DNA from 2 places in the Natronogracilivirga saccharolytica genome. Region 1 is predicted to be linked to the other one. Evidence: riboswitches for the same ligand, from Rfam matches in the RefSeq annotation. Region 1 holds a riboswitch; the other holds the start of a gene.
The links. A riboswitch is a leader RNA that binds a small molecule or an ion and turns the genes downstream of it on or off. The one in region 1 is predicted to bind thiamine pyrophosphate.

Region 1 (6,049 bases):
CTTTTGATTATCATGGCATGGAATGGGCTAAGTCGGAAATTTCCGGGATATTTTCAGCAGTCTGTACAGGCGGCATCATGAATCACCGGCCGCCAGTATCCGGAGCAGAAAGATCAGGCGAAAAGTATCAGAAGCAACGCCGCTACCGCAACAACACTGAATGCCGGCAACACGTGCCCGGCAATCGTTTTTCCGCCTATCAACCGAATAATCGCAAATTTGAAAATCGTATTTGAAATCAATGCGGTAAGGATCAGCTTCCACCCCAGGGAAACCTCAATAGTCTGATTCTGAACTTTCTGAGACACCGAAAGTGTAATGGCATCCATATCCGCAAGTCCGGATATACCGGCGACGAGATAAAGTGCTTCAGATCCAAGATATTCGGTTGTGGCTGTTATTACAAAAAGAATAGTTACGTAAACTGCCCCGAACGTAAGAGCGGTGCTCAGCTCACTGGGGTTGCGCTGTTCGGGCATGCTGTGTGAGCTTTTTTTCACCTGCCGGTATGCAAACCATGACACCCCCACCGATACCACGAACATAATCGCAACCGGCCAGATCATCTGATAGAAATAATCGGGTGCCATGACAAGAATTTCAATGGCGATGCGGGGATAGACCATGGCCGATGCAATAATGATCACCACAGCGGCATGCAGTGCGCCTGTCGGTGCTCTTGCCGTGATTTTCGAGTAACTGACCGTGGTTGCCGTACTCGAGATGATCCCGCCGAGCATTCCGCCCAGTGCGGTCCCGGCACGATCACCCATGAATTTGTACACCAGATACCCACCAAGGCTGATTCCCGTGATCAGCACGACAAGCAGCCATGTCCGCTGGGGATTAAACACCTCGAACGGTCCGAAGGTCTGATTGGGCAGTATCGGCAGTATAATAAATGTGATCAGCACAAACTGCATGATCGCCTTGATATCTTTCTCATCAAGACGCGCCAGCGCTCCTCTGAGCTGAGGTTTGATCTGAAGAAGTATGGCCGTGCTGCCGGCAATGGCAGCCCCGATAATCCAGGGTCCCATGGTCAGATAGGCCCCGACACCAAACATCAGCAGCAGGGAAATTTCAGTGGTCATGCCAAATTCCGTACTGCCGCTTTTCATCTTCATGACGTTGCCGACCACGATGATGGTGATCACTCCGAGCAGGCCGAATCCAAGAATAAGCGGTGAGTACGCCTCTGCAAGATAGGCACTGATGGTCCCGAAAAGCGTAACAATAGCAAATGTCCGGAAACCGGCTATACGGGTGTCCTGGAGCTCCCGCTGCATCCCGACCAGAAGACCGAGAAGCAGCGAAATCCCAAGCGTCTGAAAAACCGTATAGAGCTCAGTTTCCTGCATCAGTGTTCGCAATTTTGTTGCTGAAACGTACCAATATAGGAAACTTGCGGCAGATTTTTTAAGTCGTTGATGTTTCCGTTTATGATTCTGCCCTAAAACGTAACCGTAACTCCGCCAAGAATGTGGCGCCCGGCCTGCGGGAAGTAATAATTCTCGCGGAACTCGTCTTCACCCGCAAAATAGCCAAAGGTATAGCCGTTGGATTCGTAGGTATGATCCAGGATATTATTGACCATCAGCTGGAACCGCACGCTGCGAACCGTCTGAAGTCCGCCCCATTCCCATGAAAGCCGGATGTCGTTGACCCACCAGGGATCAATAGAACGGCCGCTGTAGGATGTGTTGTCCAGATACTGCCGTCCGACATACCGCGAGTACCAGTCGATGCCGGCACTGCCCTGCTGCCAGCTCAACTGTGACGCAGATACAACTGCGGGTGAAAACGCAATGTCGGTATTCTCGTGGCGAATTTCATCCTGGCCGACAAACACCCAGTTTTCATCAAAACGGTCGATCCGTTCGACAAACTCCGGAATCCGGTTCCGGCTCAGCGTCACATTCCCGTTCCACTGAAGCGACCGGCTGATGCGGAATGCCGCCTCCAGCTCGACACCTGCGCGGTAACTTTCGGGAACATTGGTCCGGACCGGGTCCCCGACGTCGTTGATATCGCCGGTATTGATCAGCTGATTGTCATACCACATGAAAAACGCATTAAGCCCGAACTGCAGCCGGTCCCATCCTCCCCGGTAGCCGGCTTCTGTATTGTACAACGTCTCAAAACGGGGCTGATAGTTTTCCGTGGCATCCGTGAAATCACGACGGACCGGCTCCTTGCTCGAAATTCCGAAATATCCGTACACGCGGCCAATCTCACCGAGATCATAGGTGATCCCGCCTTTCGGATTGACAAACAGAAAATCATGAGTCTCGTCCAGGATACGCTGGTCATTGTTGATACCATCGAGCGTGTACCGGATGCCCCGGACCTGAATGTCACCAAAAGCGCTCAGCCTTTCGGTAAGGTCAATCATCGCTTTGGCATACAGGTTTCCGTCCGTTTTTTCTCCTTTGTTGTCATAATAGCGATCACCCAGTTCTGCCGGACTCGCCACTCTTGTCCACACGATTTTCCCGAAGTGATCCCCGTCATAGTGGTTCAGTCCGCCGCCAAAGGTGAGCTGCCAGTTCTCTCCACCCTTGTAATCCACCGAAAACGTCGCACCCGCGAAATGGTTGTCAAGCCAGCGCTGCCGCACCAGGTCCGTATTCTCTACCGTTTCCTGCCCGATCGAAACCGGCTGGAAACCGTAACTCGTCAAAGCGTCGCCCTCCCGGAATTCCTCATAATATCCGGCACCGCGGGTGTAATGAAGGGAAAGGTTGCCGGATAAGCGGTCCGAGATTTTGCGTGAATAATGAAGCTGGTAATGCGTCTGGGTGTAGTTGTCGGTCTGATCGTCATAGAAACGTGTCTCCCCGTCCGGCCCGGTGTACATTCCGGCCGGATTGAACCTGCGGTTTTCGTCAAGCTGGTCTTCATGAACACCGTACCAGGCCTGATAGGTCTCTTCCTGACCGGAGAAAACGTTCAGTTTGAGCAGGCTTTGATCGGTGTGCCTGGTGCCGGACAGGAAAAACGAGCGAAGGTCGGAAGATGCGCGGTCAATATATCCGTCGGACCGGATGGAGGACAGACGTCCATCAAAGGCCCAGCCATTGCTCATCAGTCCGGTACCCGTGCGGATGTTGTTCTTGAACGTATTGAACGAGCCGGCACTGCTGTTGATTTCTCCGTAGGGATCGGACTGCAGCGTGGTGGTCTGAAGGTTCACCGTGGCCCCGAATGCGGCGGGTCCGTGTGCCGACGTTCCGACTCCGCGCTGGATCTGGATCTGCTCTACCGATGATGCGAAATCGGGCATGTTGACCCAGAAGACGCCGTGGGACTCGGAGTCATTCAACGGAATACCGTTGACGGTAACGTTAATTCGTTGCGGATCCACGCCGCGAATCCGCAGACCTGTGTAACCAATACCTGCCCCGGCATCCGACGAGCTGATCACAGACGGACTCATTTCCAGCAGAACAGGGACATCCTGACCGAGATTTCGTTCCCGGATCTCTTCGCGGCTGACGTTGGAATAGGTAACCGGCGCACGTTCATCGACCCGGAATGCTTCGACCAGAACTTCGTCACTGATGATGGTTGCCGGTACCAGGCTGATGTTTTTTTCACGCTTGCCGGACCAGTTCACCTGAACCTGAGCCGCTTCATAGCCAACGTAGCGGATTTCAATTGTGCCGGCTCCGTCTTCTCTGAGCTCGAGTTCAAATTCGCCCTGACTGCCGGATGTGGTTCCGTGATCCGTCTGGCTTTGAATGATGGCGGCACCCGGCAGCGGTTCACGGGTCTGGGCATCGCGAACGGTTCCGGTGATACTTTGTGCAAACGATGCGGAAGATCCCGCGACAAGTACAAAAGTGAAGAAAATCGTAATGAATGACTTCATAGCTCCTCCAAATTTTTCGGATGATTCTTCAATTTGAAGGCGCTGTACAACAGGAGAGCTGCTTTCCGATGACAGACTGTAGTTAAAAAAAAGCTGCAATCGGTCAGGTTTCCCTACGCCGGTATTATCCGGTTCAGGTGATCGGGGTATGATCTCAGCTCGTGCGTACAAGCACCCCCAACCTGTATGGTTGACAAGTGCATAATATACGCATCATAATCACCTTAAGCCAGCGGTTTTTGCTTTCGGGTCAGACCGTTTCCGCTTTTGCCCTGGCATGCAGGAAAAAGGACAGGATCATCAGCAGGGTGGTGGTCCCGGCCGAAACAAGGCAGAAGATGCACAATGCTTCGATGACAAAAAACATGAGGTAGACCAGCCACAGGGAAAAGAAAAAGGCGGGAACCGTTACGAATGGCAAATAGTAGAATACGGCTGCCTTGCGTATATCCAGCCAGGCGACACCGGCTACAAGCATGAGTGTGTAAAACAGCACGCCCATCAGTGCGACGGGAACCGGACCGATTGTTGCGTATTCGCTGAGGGCCACTTCATCACAGCCCTCAATCACCGTGCAGGTAGGCACTCCGCCCAAATAATGTGAAGCTGTGAGATAAACCGCATCGGCAAAGCCGACAATTGCAATCACTACAAATGCAATCACCATATAGAACACGGAATCTTTGCTCATAATACTACTGGTATGAAATGATCAGATCCCGGTAATCATCCAGCGAACGGGGATTCTCGACAGCTTCGCCGTTAATGAACAGAGAGGGTACAGAGCGGACGCCCAGTTCCTGACCGTCTTCGTAATCCGCCTCGATACGATCGGAGAGTTCGGGATCCTGGAGGTCTTCATCCAGCTGATCCATATCCAGTTCAATGGAATCGGCAAACTGCCGGAAAATGGATTCTGCGTCACCCCGTGACCACTGCTGCTGATTGATATAAATCAGGTCATGCATTTCCCAGAAAGCATCCTGACGTCCGGCGGCCTCGGCATAGCGCGAAGCAAGACGGGAGTGCTCGAAGTTCCTGAGCGGGAAATGTCGGTAGACAAACAGCACATCATCGCCAAGCTCTTCACTCAGCCGGTCGTCCATGGAAGCGTAGAACCGGCAAGCCGGACACTGAAAATCGCTGTATTTGACAACAATCACACCGGCGTCGGGATTGCCCTTGATCCAGTCATCCTGACGCGGTTCAAGAATTTCTTCGTTTACCGAATTGCCGGCACCCGCAGCAGTGGTTTCAGGCGCTGCAGATTCATCATCGGCCATCCGGAACATCACCAGTGTAACGGCAGCAAGTCCGACAACAAGTCCGCCCCAAAGCGCAAATCGTTTACTCATAAATAGTTGGTTAAATGGTAAGTAATGAATTCTAAAAGTACAAAAAAACGGGCTTATTTAACTGAGGGTTTAATGTAAAACTCGCTTACTCGCAGTCGTATTGTTTCAGCCTCTTCATTTTCTCCCAGGCGTTCTTTAATATCGGCCCGGGCGGCATGTGCTTTCCCGGCCACCCAGGAGTCCGGAAAGGAACGGGCTGAGCGGGTAAGCAGTTCAAGGGCGTCTTCAAACCCTGCGTCATGCTCCATCAGCCGGAGCCCCTCGCGATAATCCTCTTTCCATTTGAGAGCGACCTCATCCATACGGTCCGCTTCCTGAAAAACCTCAAACTCCGGAACACTGACTTTGCTGTTTTTTTCCAGGATTTCGGGTCGCCGCCGGCTGAAATACTCCTCCAGTGCCCGTACATAGCCCTCGGCCTCGAGCCGGTTGTAACCGGGATCTTTGAGGCGCTGTTCTTCTTCCGGATTGGTGAAAAAGGAGGCTTCGACAATGACGCCGGGAATGCCGTAGGAGTTTCGAAGCACATTGGTTCCTGCTGACGGAAAGATGGTGTGGTCGGAGACGACGCTTACCGGGGCTTCACCGCCGAAAAGGTGCCTGTTCATCTGCTTTCCCATGATTTCGGCCAGCTCGACCGAGGCCCGGTTTTCACTGGCGTTGCCGTGGAAATAGACGATCGGAAAGTTGACTTCCGGATCGGCAGTGGCGTTGTGATGCACCGACAGGAAAACGTCGGCATCATTTTCAACAGCCAGCCGGGCGCGGTCCTCAAGTTCCACCTCAACATCCTCAGTGCGGGTCATCAGTACTTTTGCTT
Region 2 (6,049 bases), on a different contig from region 1:
CGCTCTTGCCTTTCAATTTGTCGAATTCGTTTAATACTTATTTTTTGGTCGGTTCGAGGATGCAGTCAAACCGGCGTATTACGGTCAACGGCAGAATGACCTTTCGGTATTCGTTGCGTTTATACGGCCCCCGGAGCAGGTTGCAGATACTCCAGATGAAATTGGCCATTTGTGAATGTGTCTCAGGGGACATGTAAAAGTATCTCCTTGATTATTGCTTCCGTGAAAATGATTCAGCAGGACAATTTATGCTACTCGGAAGCGAACGGCAAGAAGTATAAAATCACCTTCTTTCTCCTGATAATTTATTCTCGAAAAGCCACGAAGTATTTATAATTGATACTCAACAAGAGAATCCTCAAAAAAACAGAGAGCTTATGAACCTTGAAACGTATATCCGAGAAGTCATACAAGAAGAGGTGCGGACAGTAGTCCGGGAAGAGCTTGTAGAGGTAATGGATGAAATCAAAGCTTCAAAACAGAACCGGGAGCCAAAACAGCATCCCGGAATGCCGAAAAAATATATTATTCGTCCCAATGAGCTTTGCAAGATGTTAGCAGTATCAAGATCAACCTTATGGAGAATGGAAAATGTAGGGCGACTTCCTGATAGGGTCAAAATTGGACCCAGAACCGTGGGGTGGTATAATACAGACATCGAAGAATGGCTGGAGCAAAATAGAAGAAATCCTGACAGCTGAACGGCTGAAGAGTGTCAAATCGGAAGGGGCTTGCTTCAATTACAAAATAATGGACCGATCAGAACCTCACGAACTGTCAGATTCATCTGGTCCTGACAAGGATGACAATAATGACTCTCTGAAAAAAAGTTTTTTTTGAAGCCCTGGAAGCAGACAGTTAAAAAATCCAGAGTATATTGGTACCAATATTGGTACCAATAAATAATAACAACTTGCAAGCTGATGGCTCACAAGCTGTTATTGATAATACAAGTGGAGGTGCCGGGAATTGAACCCGGGTCCGAGATGACGAACCATCAAGCTTCTACATGCTTAGTTGCCCTATATCATCTCACCTGAAGGGTCGCCGGGCAACGAGGCTGTCTTCAGGCCAGGCCGGGTCAGGTTTCGGATAACGCCACCGACCGGGACGTTACCCTATCTTGCCTTGATTTGGCGCCCTCAGAGGCAGTTGGCAAGAAAACCGCCAGGAGGACGGAATGGCGCTGTTAGGCAGCCATTCGATACTGAGTATTGTCAGCATTTACATTTAAAGTGCCACCGATTTTTTTACGAGAATCCGCGACGGAAACTCGGCATGCAACTTGTGACTGCGCTCACCCCGTCGAAGCCATGTCACCCCCTGTTCGGGTATTGCTTCAGACGAAACCTAAAAATAAGCACATATCACACCGTAATCAATACCGGTATTAGCCTTTACTGCCGGCACCGGTTACGGCCTGTGTTACACAAGTGTAACGATACCGGCTGCGCGTATCGTATCTGGCTGCGGCCCGCCCGGCCCATTCAAAACCGGAAAACGACATGCCCTCCTGCCCGGCATACTCCCTGGACTAAATAATGCTGTCAGTTTTGTATCTTGACGATAATCGGAATCTGAGAAATCAAAAATTATAAACACATGAAAATTGCCGTTATCGGTGCCGGTCCTGCCGGCTCGGCCATCACGAGGGTTTTGATGGATTACAAAGAGGTACAAAACCTGGTCGTACTGGACCGCAACGGAGCCGTTCTTGATGAGCTGAAGGAAAGCTTCTCCGGTCACCCTTCCCTCTCCCGCTTACGCACATTCCGCGTGGGAATGCAGGAACGCTCATCTATCATCACACTCGTTAATGGCTTTGATGTGATGATATCCGCACTCCCGTATCAGTACAACCTTGAGATGACCAAAATTGCCATCGAAACCGGAAGTCACTTTCTTGATCTCGGAGGCAATGACAAGGTCTTTGAAATGCAGCGAAAGCTCGATAAACAGGCTGAGCAAAACGGCAGCTGCATTCTGCCCAATTGCGGACTGGCTCCCGGACTCCTGAATATTATAGCAATGAACGGATTCCGCCAGTTCGAAACGGTCTCATCCATTGAAATGATGAGTGGTGGTCTGCCGGTCAATCCTCATCCGCCTTTGAATCATCATCTCAGCTTTTCTGCCGAAGCCTTTTTGAGTGAACATCTTCCACCGGTGCTGGCTGTTCGCGACGGACGGCCCGTCGATCTTGAGCCAATGAGCGGACTGGAGCCCATTACTTTTCAATCACGCCCGGAAATGACGGCCCTCGAGACCTTTTACACCGGCGGGCACATAAGCACCCTGGCCTACACCCTTCAGGGCTCGGTCAGCAACCTCTCCTACAAAACCATCCGTCACCGCGGAAATCACAGTGTCATGCAGGCGCTGATCGAATTGGGACTCGCCGATGACCGTATCATCGATATCGGCACAAGCATGACTTACAAAGATTTTCTGATCCGCAAACTGCGAAAGCGGATTCCCGAGAATCTGCCCGATATTGTACTCGCGAAAGTAATTATCGACGGGCAAAACGGATCAGGCGGCAACAGTAAAAAGCTCAGGCGGACATATGAACTGACCTATGAGTACCATCCGGATGACGGTCATTCCGCGGTTATGAGCTGCACGGCTCTGCCAACAGCGCATATTGCCCTGATGCTTGCACGGGGTGAAATCAGTGCCCGTCCCGGTGTCCATCCGCCGGAACAGATTGTGCCGGCAGAGTCCTTTCTCGATGCCATGAAGCAGTACGGCATCGAAATCAGTATACACGACAGCAGTGCATGAGCCGGCCTCCCGGTCACCCGGGCCGGTTGCGCATAAACCCGGTCTGCGGAAGTGCCCGGTTCTGAAACCTTGTAAATGAATGATTGCATGATTGTGCTTGTTACTTAGTGGTAACATCACATTTTGGATTTACCAATTTACCATAGGGGTGCCGTTTTCAGCGGCTGAGAGCATACCCTCATAAACCTGATCCGGATAATGCCGGCGAAGGGAATGGATATCAAACCATATATCCTTTTCCGGCAGCATCAGCGCACAGGGATGTATGGTTTTTTTTTGATCTAAACCCTGATATGTCTCTCAACACTGATCCGGCGACGCCCCTGATGAACAACACAAACGATATCAACTTACTCTGCAAACCAAACCACTGATATTATTATGAATAACGATCTGCTGATTCAGAACTTCAATGCCATCCGGACGCAAGCTCCGCTTGTTCACAGTATTACCAACCATGTCGTGATGAACACGACTGCCAATACCCTGCTGGCGCTTGGAGGCTCACCGGTTATGGCTCATGCCAAAGAGGAAGCCGCCGACATGACCCGCATTTCGGGTGCCCTTGTGCTGAATATCGGCACACTTAGTCCGCATTGGGTTGATGCCATGCACCTTTCGCTTGATGCCGCACGCGAAGCAGGAAAACCTGTCGTACTGGATCCCGTCGGTGCCGGTGCCACACCCTATCGCACAAAGACTGCCCATGAGCTTCTCGGTGCCGGTGGTGTGAGTGTATTGCGCGGCAATGCCTCCGAAATACTTGCGCTAACTCCGGCCGGCGGACAAACCAAAGGGGTGGACAGCACGGACGAAGCCGATAAAGCATTCGATGCCATCCGCGATCTGGCCGGCAAATACAGCGTCACCGTATCCGTGAGCGGAAAAACCGATCACATCATCACACCGGACCGTCACATCCGCGTGCACAACGGACACGAACTCTTGTCCCGGATCACGGGAATGGGTTGTACGGCCTCTGTTTTCACAGGCGCCTTTTGTGCGGTGAATGATGACCCTGCTGCGGCCGCGGCCCACGCGATGATCACCTTTGGTATTGCCGGTGAAATTGCAGCACTGTACAGCAAGGGACCCGGCAGCATGCAGGCCGCCCTGCTTGACACCCTCTCCTCACTCGATCAGGAAACGCTGTCAAAAATGGTACATGCTGATGAAGCCTGAATCGATAAAGCCTGATTACAACCTCTACCTCGTCACTGACAGCGGCATGACCGGCCGGGAGAATCTGGTACGCACCGTGGGAGAAGCGGTAAAAGGCGGCGTAACCGTCGTCCAGTACAGGGAAAAAACAGCATCCACGGCCGCCATGATCCGGGAAGCCAAGGCCATCCTTGCCCTTCTCAAAGGAACCCCGGTCCCCCTCATTATAAATGACCGGGTGGATGTAGCCCTTGCAGTGGGCGCAGACGGTGTTCACCTGGGTCACAACGACATGGATCCGGTCACTGCCCGAAAAATAATGGGTCCGGACGCTGTCATCGGATATTCGGTGGAATCCTGGCAGGATCTTGACGATGCTGAGCGGCTGGATGTCGACTATTACGGAGTCAGCCCGATTTTTGCTACTCCTACCAAAACGGATACGGGAAAACCCTGGGGCATTGAAGGGATGCAAAAACTGCGCGGGTTAACCGGCAGACCCCTCGTAGCGATCGGCGGCATGAACACGGATACCATATCTGAAACCCTGATGGCCGGAGCCGATGGAGTGGCCGTCGTATCGGCAATCTGTGCTTCCGAAAATCCTCTGGCATCTGCCAGAGAGCTGCATCAGATCGTTACTGAAACCAAATACAACCACACCCAATGACAACAAAAACATCCAAACCGGAACATCCGCTCAAGGCAGTCGGCGAGTTTGGACTGATTTCCAAAATTCAGACCTGGTTTGATGAGCCCACTTCCGATCTGCTTGGAATCGGCGACGATTGTACGGTTATCCCGCGGGAAGATGACCGTCTTGATCTGATCACGACCGACATGCTCATCGAAGAAACGCATTTCCTTCTCGACAAAATTGAACCGGAGGATCTGGGGCATAAATCACTTGCCGTCAATCTGAGCGATATCGCCGCCATGGGGGGCACTCCGGAATACGCCTGGCTGTCCATCGGGCTGACGGAGAAAAATGACATCGGATGGCTCGAGCAGTTTTTCTCGGGTATGAAAGATCTGGCAAAACAGCACGGGGTCCGGCTGCTTGGAGGTGATACCACGCGATCACAAAAGCATATGGTGATCAATATTCTGGTTTCGGGAAAAACCAACTCACCCGGACTCAAGCTGCGCTCATCTGCACGAGTCGGGGATATCGTTTTTGTGACCGGTATGCTTGGTGATTCCGGTGCAGGTCTGCAGTTATTGCTGAATAATCAGTTTCCCGGTGAATCGCCAGCAGAGCAAAAGCTGATCAAAGCACATAACCGGCCGGATCCGTGTGTGATTCAGGGTCAATGGCTGGGAGGCCAATCCGCAGTTCATGCACTTATTGATGTCTCCGACGGCATTGCCTCGGATGCCGGGCACATAGCCGCCCGCTCCGGGTTGGGTATTGATCTTGAGTTGACAAAGTTACCTGTCAGCAATGAACTGACCGAAATTTCCGGAAAGTATGGCTGGAGTGCCATCGATCTCGCATGCTCAGCCGGCGAAGACTATGTCCTGCTGGGCACCTGCAGTCCGTCTGAATTTGATGGGATCTGTGAATCGTACCGGAAGGCCTTTCCGGATGACGGCCCATCAGGCGGTAATCACCCTGAACCCGATCTGTTTCCCATTGGTTATGTCAGGAAACATGACGAGCAACGACCCCCTGTTCGTTTTTTGCAGGATGGTTCCCCGGCACCATACGGATCCCGCGGATTTGACCATTTCAAGGTCTGAGCAAAACGGCGGCAATCTCTGCCCATATTCTGCTTAACAACCAACTCAATCACCAATGCAATCCAAGACCTGAAGACCATGTCAGAAGAAACTTCCGGAAAAGTTATTCCAAGAACACTCACTATCGCAGGATCAGACAGTGGCGGCGGGGCCGGCATCCAGGCCGATCTCAAAACCTTTTCCGCTCTGGGATGTTACGGGATGTCCGTTCTGACCGCCGTGACGGCCCAAAATACCAGAGAGGTAACACATATTCACAATATCCCGCCTGATATCATACGCGCACAGCTGGATGCAATCTTCAATGATATCGGTGCCGATGCAGTCAAAATCGGTATGCTCAGCAACAGCGGGGTTATCC

Region 2: linked by a shared signal. The riboswitch ahead of thiM (hydroxyethylthiazole kinase) and the one ahead of NATSA_RS12350 (TonB-dependent receptor) in region 1 are both predicted to bind thiamine pyrophosphate.

The regions. Positions count from the first base shown of each region.
Region 1 is NZ_JAFIDN010000010.1:110,117-116,165, forward strand. Features, by position in the region: gene NATSA_RS12340 (hypothetical protein) at 1-14, opposite strand, end outside; gene NATSA_RS12345 (MgtC/SapB family protein) at 114-1,361, opposite strand; gene NATSA_RS12350 (TonB-dependent receptor) at 1,454-3,874, opposite strand; TPP riboswitch at 3,968-4,063, opposite strand; gene NATSA_RS12355 (vitamin K epoxide reductase family protein) at 4,125-4,565, opposite strand; gene NATSA_RS12360 (DsbA family protein) at 4,570-5,229, opposite strand; gene NATSA_RS12365 (serine hydrolase) at 5,283-6,049, opposite strand, start outside.
Region 2 is NZ_JAFIDN010000014.1:16,010-22,058, forward strand. Features, by position in the region: partial or broken gene NATSA_RS14030 (type I restriction-modification system subunit M) at 1-193, opposite strand, end outside; gene NATSA_RS14040 (helix-turn-helix transcriptional regulator) at 378-701, shown strand; RNA gene ssrA (transfer-messenger RNA) at 952-1,324, opposite strand; gene NATSA_RS14050 (saccharopine dehydrogenase family protein) at 1,603-2,784, shown strand; TPP riboswitch at 2,919-3,014, shown strand; gene thiM (hydroxyethylthiazole kinase) at 3,166-3,966, shown strand; gene thiE (thiamine phosphate synthase) at 3,956-4,615, shown strand; gene thiL (thiamine-phosphate kinase) at 4,612-5,688, shown strand; gene thiD (bifunctional hydroxymethylpyrimidine kinase/phosphomethylpyrimidine kinase) at 5,767-6,049, shown strand, end outside.